3 regions of the Turicibacter sp. St.80E1 genome follow, and region 2 is predicted to be linked to each of the others. Evidence: a T-box and tRNA genes for the amino acid it is inferred to sense, from the RefSeq annotation. Region 2 holds a T-box; the other regions hold tRNA genes.
What was found. A T-box is a leader RNA that pairs with one kind of tRNA and senses whether it is charged. The one in region 2 lies ahead of trpS (tryptophan--tRNA ligase), so its partner is inferred to be a tRNA-Trp.
Positions count from the first base shown of each region.

Region 1 (4,394 bases), 560 kb from region 2:
CTTCCTCCGCCATATTAAAATAAATAAACATCGCGGGGTGGAGCAGTTGGTAGCTCGTCGGGCTCATAACCCGAAGGTCGCAGGTTCAAGTCCTGTCCCCGCAACCAAAAGGTCCAGTGGTGTAGCGGTTAACATGCCTGCCTGTCACGCAGGAGATCGCGGGTTCGATTCCCGTCTGGACCGCCATTTAAATAAAAGGCTTGGTAGCTCAGTCGGTAGAGCAAAGGACTGAAAATCCTTGTGTCGGCGGTTCGATTCCGTCCCAAGCCACCATTTAAGAATGGGCTATAGCCAAGCGGTAAGGCAACGGACTTTGACTCCGTCATGCGCTGGTTCGAATCCAGCTAGCCCAGCCAATGATGTCCTGCTAGCTCAGTTGGTAGAGCATCTGACTTTTAATCAGAGGGTCAGAGGTTCGAGTCCTCTGCAGGACACCATTTTGAAAAAAGGCGCGTGCCTGAAATAATGAAATGCCTGGGTGGCGGAACTGGTAGACGCACAGGACTTAAAATCCTGCGGGTGGTGACACCCGTGCCGGTTCGATTCCGGCCCTAGGCACCAAAAAAGGTCCAGTAATGATAGCAAGAAGGTCACACCTGTTCCCATACCGAACACAGAAGTTAAGCTTCTTAGCGCCGATGGTAGTACGAAAGTGCGAGAGTAGGACGTTGCTGGGCAACAAAAAAGCCTCAATAGCTCAGTTGGTTAGAGCACTTGACTGTTAATCAAGGGGTCCTAGGTTCGAGTCCTAGTTGGGGCGCCATAAAAAGCCGGAATAGCTCAATTGGTAGAGCAACTGACTTGTAATCAGTAGGTTGCGGGTTCAAGTCCTGCTTCCGGCACCATATTTAAATAATAGGGGTGTAGTTTAACGGTAGAACAGCGGTCTCCAAAACCGTTAGTGTGGGTTCGATTCCTGTCACCCCTGCCATGGCGATTGTGGCGAAGTGGTTAACGCATCGGATTGTGGCTCCGACATTCGTGGGTTCGATTCCCATCAGTCGCCCCAGTATGCGGGTGTAGTTTAATGGTAGAACTTCAGCCTTCCAAGCTGACTGTGAGAGTTCGATTCTCTTCACCCGCTCCAATATGATTTTAACATCCTTCGGGGTGTTTTTTTTATTAAAAATCATATATAATAGTTGAACTGCCAGTGATATTGATTCAGGGAGGTTTATTATGAAAGTGATTATAATCGGTGGTGTTGCTGCTGGGATGAGCGCGGCTGCAAAGTTAAAACGTGCGAATAAGGAAGCCGACGTTGTTGTGTATGAAAAATCTAAGCATGTTTCGTTTGGGGCTTGCGGATTACCTTATTTTGTTGGAAACTTTTTTGAGGATTCAAATAAGATGATTGCTCGAACAGCAGAACAGTTTAATGCTTCAGGTATTTCGGTTAATACAGAACATGAGGTTTTGTCTATTAATACGATGAATCAAACGGTATCGGTTAAAAATTTATTAACTGAAGAGATCTTTACAGATCATTATGATCAATTGATGATTGCAACAGGTGCGAGCGCTATTATTCCTCCGATAAAAAATGTTCATGTAGGGAATGTTTTCACCTTAAAAAGTATGGAAGATGGTCTAGCTTTAAAAAATATGATGACTAATGAGGCTTTAAAACGTATTGCGATTGTTGGAGCAGGATTTATTGGTTTAGAGGTTGTTGAGGCAGCTAAGCAATACGGGAAAGAGATACACGTATTTCAATTAAATGACCGCGTACTTGTTGATACATTTGATAAGGAAGTTACAGATATTTTAGAAGAAGAATTAAGACAGCAAGGCGTTCACTTACACTTGAATAATACGGTTACTGAGTTAATCGGCGACACTCAGGTGCAAAAAGTTGTGTCAACTGATGGAATATTTGATATTGATTTAGTTGTTTTAACAACGGGTGTTCGTCCTAATACAACCTTTTTAAAGGATAGTGGCCTTGAGATGACGGCAAATGGAGCAATTATTATTGATGAGGAAGGGCGTACTTCAGTACAGGGCATTTATGCCGCAGGAGATTGTGCAACTATTTCTCATCGTTTAAAGAAGGACCCTGCATATATTCCTTTAGCAACTGGTGCTAATAAGATGGGACGTATTATTGGTGAAAATTTAGCCGGGGCTCATAAGAAGTTTAACGGATCTTTGGCCTCTGCTTGTTTGAAGGTCTTAAGTTTAGAGGCGGGACGCACAGGATTATCCGAAAAAGAAGTGCAAGATTTAGGAATTGATTATCGCTCTGTCTTTATTACTGATATGAACCAAACCTCATACTATCCCGGACAATCTAAAATATCTGTTAAGTTAATTTATGATGCTCATACGAAAGTTATTTTAGGGGGACAGGTTGTTGGACGCAAAGATGCTGTTCAACGTGTTAATGTTTTGGCAACGGCTATTTTTGCACGTTTAACGACAGACCAATTGGCAATGTTAGATTTATGCTATGCACCACCATTTTCAAGAACTTGGGATGTTTTAAATATAGCAGGAAGTGTTGCAAAGTAAAGTTTTGAATGAAAGAACTTATGTCAAACATGAAAACTGTTTAAGACATAAGTTCTTTTTTTGTGTCAAATAGAAAAAAAGTCAATATAATAACTAGTAAAGGAGGGATTATTATGAATGAAAATGATAGTGCTCCTATTAACTGTGATGAATGTCATCATGATCAGGGATTCAGTAAAGAAGTGTTAAAAGAGGCAGGAGTTACAACGGGTTATTTACCAAAGGAAACTCCACCTATAGACCATCCGATGCATCGCCGATTACATTTTTTGATGTTTTTAATTTTAATCTTCTTTTTCTTAATTGTGGTTCTAATCGGAGGCAGTCGTCTTTCTTTAACAGGGGAGGAAAAATTAAATACGGAATTGGTAGAAATTCCGATTATTTTAGGAGATGTCTAGTGTTTATAGACATCTTTTGTTTATTTTGTCGGAATATGTAATCCTATAATAGGACGGAGATTGTTAGTTTATGTGATATAATGAAAAAAAGTGTGAATTAAGGGAGTGAAGGGTTTGAACAAGAAGGTAAAGCAGTTATTTGAGTATTTATTAGCACTCCGTCATTTAACGAATCAACCGATTCGTGAGATTAAAATGTATGAAAAAACATGGATGTTAGAAGAGTTGCCTGTTGGTGAAGGATGCTTTCTAGGAGGAGCTGGTGTTGATTCTCGGGCCTATCTAGAGGTGCACCAACAAGTTTTTAAAAATGATTATCCTTCTTTTGACGATAAAATAGGACAGGTATTATCGTTATTAAAATTTGATTACACTAAAGATGGAAGTTCTGTTTGTGAGGTTAATGAACTTAATATAATTATGATGCAGCAACTTAATCAATTAGAAGAAAAGGCAAAAAAAATTGATTTAAATTTTGTAAATTTAACAGATTGGGAACGTTTATTGCTAGATTTTTTTGCGCCGACAATTGAAAAAAATGAGCTTTTTTTACGCCTTGAGGGAGCGGAGTCGACGATGAGACAGTTGCTAAGTGATTATGAGGCTTGGATTAGTAAATGGAGTCAATGGTCACTTGTTCAGAAGAAAAAACGTCAGGTACAAAAGCTTTATGACTACTTTTTTCAATTAAGACAAATGATGAAGTCAGAGGAGCATTCTTTTGAAATAATGATGGGAATTGGGATGTTAACTTATCAGTTAAAGCAGCCGATTCATCACCCGATGCTTGTAATGAGGCTAGAACTTGATTTTGATGCTGAAAATGGTGTCGCTAAATTATTGCCAGGTACCCGCGGTTATCAATTGGATTTAGAAGTTTTAGCAGGGGTTGAGTTTTCTAACCAACAGGAGATTATGCAATTAAAGGAAAGTATTTTGGATCAGTTTATTTCTCCCTTTGATTCGGAGACAACGGAGGGAATTTTGAGGCAATTGGTTCATTATATGCATCCAAGTGGTGCTTATTTGTCAGCTGATGAAGCGCCATTGGTAAGTAAGTTTCCGATGATTAGGCAACAGAGCATGATAGTTGTAAGAAAGCGGTCAGAGGTGTTGCTCAAGGAAGATTTACAGTCAACGATTGAGTATATCAGTGAGGGCGGGATGATTCCAAAGCCGCTTCAAGCGATTATCGATGTAGATGGATTGAAGCAGACTGATTCTGAGGCGCGGGAGTGGAAGAAAACGTGTGAGCAATTATTATTTCCCTTACCTGCGAATGAGGAGCAAAAGGATGTGGCAAGAAGGCTCGCTAATAATATTGCCTTGACTGTACAGGGACCACCGGGTACGGGGAAAAGCCATACGATTGTTAATTTAATTTCTCATTTGTTAGCGCATGGAAAACGTGTGTTAGTAACGAGTGAAAAGGATAAGGCGCTTCGTGTTCTTCTTGAAAAGTTACCGGAGGAAATTCAA
Region 1 covers NZ_AP039386.1:706,246-710,639, forward strand. Annotated here, with positions in the region: tRNA gene AC6I0I_RS03480 (tRNA-Ser) at 1-12, shown strand, start outside; tRNA gene AC6I0I_RS03485 (tRNA-Met) at 32-107, shown strand; tRNA gene AC6I0I_RS03490 (tRNA-Asp) at 111-186, shown strand; tRNA gene AC6I0I_RS03495 (tRNA-Phe) at 198-273, shown strand; tRNA gene AC6I0I_RS03500 (tRNA-Gln) at 282-356, shown strand; tRNA gene AC6I0I_RS03505 (tRNA-Lys) at 362-437, shown strand; tRNA gene AC6I0I_RS03510 (tRNA-Leu) at 473-561, shown strand; rRNA gene rrf (5S ribosomal RNA) at 569-677, shown strand; tRNA gene AC6I0I_RS03520 (tRNA-Asn) at 687-763, shown strand; tRNA gene AC6I0I_RS03525 (tRNA-Thr) at 770-845, shown strand; tRNA gene AC6I0I_RS03530 (tRNA-Trp) at 858-931, shown strand; tRNA gene AC6I0I_RS03535 (tRNA-His) at 934-1,009, shown strand; tRNA gene AC6I0I_RS03540 (tRNA-Gly) at 1,014-1,087, shown strand; gene AC6I0I_RS03545 (CoA-disulfide reductase) at 1,180-2,514, shown strand; gene AC6I0I_RS03550 (hypothetical protein) at 2,628-2,915, shown strand; gene AC6I0I_RS03555 (PDDEXK-like endonuclease domain-containing protein) at 3,030-4,394, shown strand, end outside.
Region 1: it has a tRNA-Trp gene. The T-box ahead of trpS (tryptophan--tRNA ligase) is inferred to sense a tRNA for this amino acid. The anticodon was not compared.

Region 2 (4,394 bases):
TCAATCCAGGGTAAATCCTCCCGTTGATGGCCAATTCTTGAAGCTGCCCCCAGTAGACAAACCTCTACTGGGTAATCAAGTAAAAACACCGTATCACAAGCTGCTAAGCGCCGTTCGAGGGTCCGACTATAATTTCCATCAATAATCCATTGATCCTTTTGTAATAAGCGTTCTAATTGTTGATCAAATGCCTGTTCCAAAATGTGTGTCCCATCTGAACAATGCCAGATTTGATCTAAATAATAAAGCGGTAAGTCCGTGATTGTACGTAATCGTCTGGCAAATGTACTTTTTCCAGCACCAGGACTTCCAATAATTAATACCTTTTTCATCACCCACATGCACATCCTCTCTTATTTCTCGTTAAACAGTGCCGAGTTAAGTCAAATAATAAAAAAAGAGCACTTTAGTTCAAGTGCTGCTTTCCCTTCTTATTTTTTACGTCCTAATCCCATTTTATGTTCTACTTTTTTAACTTTTTTAAAAGCTAATTGATTAGCTCTTTTTGCCCCCGCATCAAGCACCTCATCAATCACATTCGATTTTAGCAACTCTTTCATGCGTTGTTGGATCGGTTCAAGCTCTGCAACAACAATCTCAGCTAAATCTGACTTAAATTGACCATATCCGCATCCTTCATAACGTGCGACGAGTGATTCAATCGATTCAGAAGTGAAGGCTGAATAGATATCTAATAAATTTGAAATTCCCGGTTTATTTTGACGGTCATAAGCAATAACGCCATCTGAATCAGTCACGGCCGACTTTATTTTTTTACGAATCACATTTGGTTCATCCGTCATTAAAACAAAGTTACGTGGGTTATCATCTGACTTACTCATTTTTTTCGTTGGCTCTTGTAAAGACATGACGCGTGCCCCTCTTTTAGGGATCCACACCTCAGGGACTTTAAACGTTTCACCGAAACGGTTATTAAAGCGTTCTGCTAAATCACGCGTTAATTCCACGTGTTGTTTTTGGTCATCCCCAACAGGGACAAAGTCAACATCATATAATAAAATATCAGCTGCCATTAAAACAGGATACATAAATAATCCAGCACTAATTCCTTGTCCTTTAGCCGTTTGCTTTTGAACCTTATCTTTATATTGCGTCATGCGTTCAAGTTCACCCATTGAGGTATTACATGTTAACATCCAAGCCAATTGTGTGTGTCCTGGGACTTCTGATTGAATAAAGATGGTTGCTTTATTTGGGTCAAGTCCACACGCTAAATAAAGGGCTGTTAACTCTTTAATCCGTTTGCGTAGCTCTAGGCGATCTTGTGGGACTGTAATCGCATGTTGATCAACGATGAAAAATAAACAATCATGCTCATCCTGTAACTCAACGAAATTTTTTAATGCCCCTAAGTAATTTCCAATTGTCAATGTTCCTGACGGTTGAATAGCTGATAAAATTCTTGACATGCTATCGACTCCTTTTCAATATAAATTTCATGTTTTCATTCATTTTCCTGGCCATAAAAAAAGCCCTCTATCTCACGATAGAGGACGATTAAAACCGCGGTACCACCTCATTTAAATAACGATTGTCGTTATTTCACTTCAAACTGTTAACGGTTGTTATCCGGGTTCCCTACTTTTTTTATTCAAGTTCCGCTCCTGAGCCCATTCATTCAAGTTATTTATCGATTCACACCAACCATCGACTCTCTTTAAAATAGGTCTTAAATTACTCTTTCTCAATCAACGCATTCATATTTAGTTTCATTTTATGCAATATTATATCGTTTGTCAATTAAAATGAATAATCATCCTCAAAAAGTTGAACCAATTCTTCGTTACTTAATTGATTAATAAAGGTTTCACCTTCCTGAACGATTGCTTCTGTCAAATCACGTTTTCGTTTTTGTAATTGCTCAATCTTCTCTTCAATCGTATCTTTTACAAATAATTTAAACACTTGAACCTTTTTCTCTTGACCTAATCGGTGGGCACGGTCAGTGGCCTGATTTTGCGCACTCATATTCCACCATGGATCGTAATGAATCACCACATCCGCACCTGTTAAATTTAATCCAGTTCCTCCCGCTTTTAAAGAAATAAGAAAGACGGGCGTGTGGTCGGTGTTAAATTGTTCAGTTAATGCTAACCGCTCACTTGTTTTTGTGGCACCCGTTAACATTAAGTGTTCGATTTCTTTTTGTTGAAGGGCCTTTGACAGAATATCAAGCATCGACGTAAACTGTGAAAAAATTAAAACCTTATGCCCCGTCGCGATACATTCTTCAACTAATTGTAAGCATAACTGCAACTTCGCACTTTCCCCTTTATAATTTTCTAAGTAAAGGGCGGGATCACAGCAAATTTGTCGCAATCTCATGAGTAAGGCTAAAATTTTAATGCGACTTCGCTCGATACCTTGCGTTTTAATTTCACTGTTCATTTCTTCTTTCATTTCGTAAACCATCGCATAATATAAGTCTTTTTGCGTCTTATCCATCTCGCAATAGAGACTCGTTTCAATTTTTTCTGGTAATTCTTTCAGCACGTCCTTTTTCAGACGTCGTAAAATAAAGGGGGCAACCTGTTGATGAATGCGACTCAATAAATTTAAATTTTGATTTTTCATCACCGGAGCCTCATATTTTTTCTTAAATTGCGTATATGTCCCAAAATACCCCGGTAAAATAAAATCAAAAATAGACCATAAGTCAGATAATGAATTCTCAATAGGTGTCCCTGTTAAGGCAAAACGTATCTCAGCCTTAATTTTTTTTACTGCTTTTGAGCTTAGCGTGCTATGGTTCTTAATATAATGGGCCTCATCTAAAATACAGTATCTAAATCTTTGATTTTCATAATGAGAAATATCGCGTCGGATTAAATCATATGACGTAATCACGACATCGACGTTAGCCCCTTGTTCAATCAGTTGCTCTCTAACTTTAGGCGTTCCTTGAACAATGATGGTTTTCAACGTCGGTGCAAATTTATGAATCTCACGTTCCCAGTTGTAAACAAGGGAACTTGGGGCTACAATCAATGCTGGTTTTGTTCCTTTTTCTTGTTCGGATACAAGAACTGAAATGACCTGTAATGTTTTCCCAAGCCCCATATCATCTGCTAAAATTCCTCCCATTTGATACTTAGACAACGTTTTTAACCAACGATAACCTGTCTCTTGATAATGGCGCAGTGTTTTTGCAAGTGATGGCGGAATACAAAACTCTGCATCTTCAACGTGATGAAACTCTTCGACGAGTGCATCAAATGATGTATCGCGTTTAATAGAAAGCGTCGGACTGACCTTCATTAATTGATCTAAATATAGCGCCCGATATTTAGGGATCAAAATTTCTGTTTCATCGAGTTGCCTTTCATCAATGCTTAAATCATCCATAAAAGACGCTAATTTTTCAACATAGTCGTTTTTTAAATTAATAAATGATCCATCTTTTAGACGGAAATATTTTTTATTTTGGCGATAAGAAGCAAGGATTTTTTTATATTCAGCGGCCGAAAATTCTAAGTCATCAAAATTTAAACTGAGCCAATCGTTTTTAAGACGAATTCCTACGGAAAAACTCTTCGGTTCCTGAATCTTAATCGCTTTAAAACTTTCAGATGCATAAACACTCCCTATTTTTTTTAACTCATCAATCCCATCTTGTAAAAAAGAATAAATGAGTTCCTCATCTTCTAGTGCATAGGCATTCGAGGTTCCCTTCTTAAATTGATACTGTTCCACCATTGCTAAAGCCTGTGTTTCCTTTAACGCATCTCGCAAAATGGCCCCTGTTGACGCAGTAGTTTCATGAACCTTGATTATCGTTTCACCATAGCAAAAATGGACATCTAATCCAATCCCCCCGCGTTTTAACGAATCCAGATAAAATTTAACCTCTAGGGGATAAACTTTAAACGTTTCATACAGTAAATCTAATGATGTATCTTTAATATACTCTTTAATATTTGGAACAACGAGTGATAAAAAGCGCGACATGTGAGCCTCGTTCATTTGCAATTCATAATGAGAAGACTGCGTCAATGTCCTTAAAATAGGAAATATTTTTTTAACAAACGCCTCACTGCAACGAAAACACTCATGTTCGCAAAAAATATAAGAATAGTTTAACCCCGCGCCTAATCGAAAGGGCCCCAAGTTATGCGATAAATAGTAATCTGTCCCTTCCTGCGTCAATCGAAATTCAATCGTAGGCTCATACGGATGTAAGGTCATCACCTGCGAGGCAAGGCCACTTATATCACAGGCTAGTGTCTGCCCTTGATACAGTTGATAAAATTGGTCCAACCATCTTGGCGTTAAAGCTAGGCACTTGGTCGCCTTAACGGGGCCAAGCGTCGGTAGTTGTTTCGCATAAACATCGTATTCTTGGATAATTTCACAAATAAATCGAGCAAATGGCC
Region 2 covers NZ_AP039386.1:1,266,799-1,271,192, forward strand. Annotated here, with positions in the region: gene AC6I0I_RS06130 (P-loop NTPase family protein) at 1-335, opposite strand, end outside; gene trpS (tryptophan--tRNA ligase) at 432-1,430, opposite strand; T-box leader at 1,508-1,722, opposite strand; gene AC6I0I_RS06140 (DEAD/DEAH box helicase) at 1,762-4,394, opposite strand, start outside.

Region 3 (4,394 bases), 1.0 Mb from region 2:
CCGGGCAGGCGTCAGCCCCTATACATCACCTTGCGGTTTAGCAGAGACCTGTGTTTTTGATAAACAGTCGCCTGGGCCTTTTCACTGCGGCTTGCTTTCACAAGCACCCCTTCTCCCGAAGTTACGGGGTCATTTTGCCGAGTTCCTTAACAAGAGTTCTCTCGCTCATCTTAGGATTCTCTCCTCGCCTACCTGTGTCGGTTATCGGTACGGGCACCTAATAAATTATCCCTAGAAGCTTTTCTTGGAAGCGTGACATCAGCTGACTTCACCCTTGCGGGCTTTCGGCATCACAGCTCAATGTTTCGCCATGCGGATTTGCCTACATGACCACCTCACTGCTTACACGTGAATCCATTCACACGCTCAACTTAGCCTTCTCCGTCACTCCTTCAGTTTATTAAGTGGTACAGGAATCTCTACCTGTTGTCCATCGGCTACGCCTTTCGGCCTCACCTTAGGTCCCGACTTACCCAGGGCGGACGAGCCTTCCCCTGGAAACCTTAGGCTTTCGATGGATAGGATTCTCACCTATCTTTCGCTACTCACACCGGCATTCTCACTTCTAACCGCTCCACAGCTCCTTCCGGTACTGCTTCTCCGCTGTTAGAACGCTCTCCTACCACTGACACTTCGTGTCAATCCGCAGCTTCGGCGGTCCGTTTAGCCCCGGTACATTTTCGGCGCAGAGTCACTCGACTAGTGAGCTATTACGCACTCTTTAAAGGATGGCTGCTTCTAAGCCAACCTCCTAGTTGTCTGTGCATCTCCACATCCTTTTCCACTTAACGGACACTTGGGGGCCTTAGCTGGCGGTCTGGGCTCTTTCCCTTTTGACCATGGACCTTATCACCCACAGTCTGACTCCCGATTATATCTATCTGGCATTCGGAGTTTGATTGAGATCAGTACCCCGAGGTGGGGCCATCACCCATTCAGTGCTCTACCTCCAGTAGACTCTTATCGAGGCTAGCCCTAAAGCTATTTCGGAGAGAACCAGCTATATCCGTGTTCGATTGGAATTTCACCCCTAGCCACAAGTCATCCAAGCACTTTTCAACGTGCCCTGGTTCGGCCCTCCAGTCAGTGTTACCTGACCTTCAGCCTGCTCATGGCTAGCTCACACGGTTTCGGGTCTACAACATCGTACTCCTCGCCCTATTCAGACTCGCTTTCGCTTCGGCTCCGTCTCTTCAACTTAACCTTGCACGATATCGTAACTCGCCGGTTCATTCTACAAAAGGCACGCCATCACCCTTTAACGGGCTCTGACTAGTTGTAGGCACACGGTTTCAGGTTCTCTTTCACTCCCCTTCCGGGGTTCTTTTCACCTTTCCCTCACGGTACTGGTTCACTATCGGTCACTAGGTAGTATTTAGCCTTACGAGATGGTCCTCGTTGCTTCCGACGGGATTTCTCGTGTCCCGCCGTACTCAGGATCCCTTCCCTGCTTCACACAATTTCACCTACGGGACTCTCACCCTCTCCGGTTGGCCTTCCCAGACCATTCGGCTATCATGTTCAGTCATTTCTGAAGGTCCTTCTACCCCGGATTACTCCGGTTTGGGCTCCTCCCTGTTCGCTCGCCGCTACTTGGGGAATCGATGTTTCTTTCTTTTCCTCCAGGTACTTAGATGTTTCAGTTCCCTGGGTCTGTCTCCTCTATGGCTATTGATTCACCATACGGTGCTAGCGTATGACCACTAGCGGGTTTCCCCATTCGGATATCCCCGGCTCTTTGCTTACTTACAGCTCCCCGAGGCGTTTCGCCGTTTGTCGCGTCCTTCTTCGACTCCTAGTGCCTAGGCATCCTCCGTGCGCCCTTTATTACTTAACTTTTCTTCTTCAGAAGATATCTAGTTTTCAAAGATCAATTCTTTTTGGTGGAGACTAGGGGGATCGAACCCCTGACCTCCTGCGTGCAAGGCAGGCGCTCTCCCAGCTGAGCTAAGTCCCCATTCTCTTTTTCTTTTTTAATGGTCGGGAAGACAGGATTCGAACCTGCGACCCCCTGGTCCCAAACCAGGTGCTCTACCAAGCTGAGCCACTTCCCGTTTTTTATGGCGCGCCCAAGAGGAGTCGAACCCCTAACCTTTTGATCCGTAGTCAAACGCTCTATCCAATTGAGCTATGGGCGCTATTTAGTTGGTGCCTAGGGCCGGAATCGAACCGGCACGGGTGTCACCACCCGCAGGATTTTAAGTCCTGTGCGTCTACCAGTTCCGCCACCCAGGCTTTTTATCTATGCTTTATGTACTCTTTTTCAGTTAAAAAAATGGTGTCCTGCAGAGGACTCGAACCTCTGACCCTCTGATTAAAAGTCAGATGCTCTACCAACTGAGCTAGCAGGACATCATTGGCTGGGCTAGCTGGATTCGAACCAGCGCATGACGGAGTCAAAGTCCGTTGCCTTACCGCTTGGCTATAGCCCATTCTTAAGTGGTGGTGGGGGACGGATTCGAACCGCCGAACTCTCAGAGAGCGGATTTACAGTCCGCCGCGTTTAGCCACTTCGCTACCCCACCGTATTCTTTTATTATATGGTGCCGGAAGCAGGACTTGAACCCGCAACCTACTGATTACAAGTCAGTTGCTCTACCAATTGAGCTATTCCGGCTCTTTATTAAATTGGTGCCTAGGGCCGGAATCGAACCGGCACGGGTGTCACCACCCGCAGGATTTTAAGTCCTGTGCGTCTACCAGTTCCGCCACCCAGGCACATTACTATCTAATTGGAGGCGCCAATCGGATTTGAACCGATGATCAGGGAGTTGCAGTCCCACGCCTTACCACTTGGCTATGGCGCCTAATCATATAAGATATGGGGCGACTGATGGGAATCGAACCCACGAATGTCGGAGCCACAATCCGATGCGTTAACCACTTCGCCACAATCGCCATGGCAGGGGTGACAGGAATCGAACCCACACTAACGGTTTTGGAGACCGCTGTTCTACCGTTAAACTACACCCCTATTTATAATGGTGCCGGAAGCAGGACTTGAACCCGCAACCTACTGATTACAAGTCAGTTGCTCTACCAATTGAGCTATTCCGGCTCTTTATGGTGGAGGATGACGGGCTCGAACCGCCGACCCTCTGCTTGTAAGGCAGATGCTCTCCCAGCTGAGCTAATCCTCCACTTTTATCTTTAATGGTGACCCGTACGGGATTCGAACCCGTGTATGCATGCGTGAAAGGCATGTGTGTTAAACCGCTTCACCAACGGGCCATTTTTTAATGGCGCCCCAACTAGGACTCGAACCTAGGACCCCTTGATTAACAGTCAAGTGCTCTAACCAACTGAGCTATTGAGGCTTTTTATTTATGGCCTAGCGACGTCCTACTCTCGCACTTGCGTACTACCCTCGGCGCTAAGGAGCTTAACTTCTGTGTTCGGTATGGGAACAGGTGTGCCCTCCTTGCCCTTATCACTAGACCTTCTGTCAGATTTCATCAATCTCACAAAACTAGATATCTTCTGCTTACTTCTTCTTGTCCGGCAACTCTCGCATCACAGTGGTAAAGTTCAATAACTGTTCATCACCTTCGTGATTCCTCAGTTCTTTTCACTTTCTGCCTGTGATAACCGCTCGTTTTTGCCTTTCCTATTTAGTTAAGTCCTCGATCGATTAGTATCAGTCCGCTTCATCTGTCACCAAACTTCCACTCCTGACCTATCTACCTCGTCGTCTTCAAGGGATCTTACTTCTTTCGAATGGGAAATCTCATCTTGAGGGGGGCTTCACGCTTAGATGCTTTCAGCGTTTATCCCTTCCACACGTAGCTACCCAGCTATGCTCCTGGCAGAACAACTGGTACACCAGCGGTGTGTCCATCCCGGTCCTCTCGTACTAAGGACAGCTCCTCTCAAATTTCCTACGCCCACGACGGATAGGGACCGAACTGTCTCACGACGTTCTGAACCCAGCTCGCGTACCGCTTTAATGGGCGAACAGCCCAACCCTTGGGACCGACTACAGCCCCAGGATGCGATGAGCCGACATCGAGGTGCCAAACCTCCCCGTCGATGTGAACTCTTGGGGGAGATCAGCCTGTTATCCCCGGGGTAGCTTTTATCCGTTGAGCGACGGCCCTTCCATTCGGTACCGCCGGATCACTAAGCCCGACTTTCGTCCCTGCTCGACTTGTTGGTCTCGCAGTCAAGCTCCCTTCTGCCTTTACACTCTTCGAATGATTTCCAACCATTCTGAGGGAACCTTTGGGCGCCTCCGTTACTCTTTGGGAGGCGACCGCCCCAGTCAAACTGCCCACCTGACACTGTCCCCTGACCAGCTCATGGCCACGGGTTAGAACCCCAGTAACACAAGGGTAGTATCCCAACAGCGACTCCTCCAAGACTGGCGTCCTGGTCTCTTCGTCTCCTACCTATCC
Region 3 covers NZ_AP039386.1:2,310,452-2,314,845, forward strand. Annotated here, with positions in the region: rRNA gene AC6I0I_RS11100 (23S ribosomal RNA) at 1-1,837, opposite strand, end outside; tRNA gene AC6I0I_RS11105 (tRNA-Ala) at 1,882-1,957, opposite strand; tRNA gene AC6I0I_RS11110 (tRNA-Pro) at 1,978-2,054, opposite strand; tRNA gene AC6I0I_RS11115 (tRNA-Arg) at 2,062-2,138, opposite strand; tRNA gene AC6I0I_RS11120 (tRNA-Leu) at 2,147-2,235, opposite strand; tRNA gene AC6I0I_RS11125 (tRNA-Lys) at 2,277-2,352, opposite strand; tRNA gene AC6I0I_RS11130 (tRNA-Gln) at 2,358-2,432, opposite strand; tRNA gene AC6I0I_RS11135 (tRNA-Tyr) at 2,441-2,525, opposite strand; tRNA gene AC6I0I_RS11140 (tRNA-Thr) at 2,542-2,617, opposite strand; tRNA gene AC6I0I_RS11145 (tRNA-Leu) at 2,630-2,718, opposite strand; tRNA gene AC6I0I_RS11150 (tRNA-Cys) at 2,734-2,807, opposite strand; tRNA gene AC6I0I_RS11155 (tRNA-His) at 2,823-2,898, opposite strand; tRNA gene AC6I0I_RS11160 (tRNA-Trp) at 2,901-2,974, opposite strand; tRNA gene AC6I0I_RS11165 (tRNA-Thr) at 2,983-3,058, opposite strand; tRNA gene AC6I0I_RS11170 (tRNA-Val) at 3,065-3,140, opposite strand; tRNA gene AC6I0I_RS11175 (tRNA-Glu) at 3,155-3,231, opposite strand; tRNA gene AC6I0I_RS11180 (tRNA-Asn) at 3,241-3,317, opposite strand; rRNA gene rrf (5S ribosomal RNA) at 3,330-3,438, opposite strand; rRNA gene AC6I0I_RS11190 (23S ribosomal RNA) at 3,612-4,394, opposite strand, start outside.
Region 3: it has a tRNA-Trp gene. The T-box ahead of trpS (tryptophan--tRNA ligase) is inferred to sense a tRNA for this amino acid. The anticodon was not compared.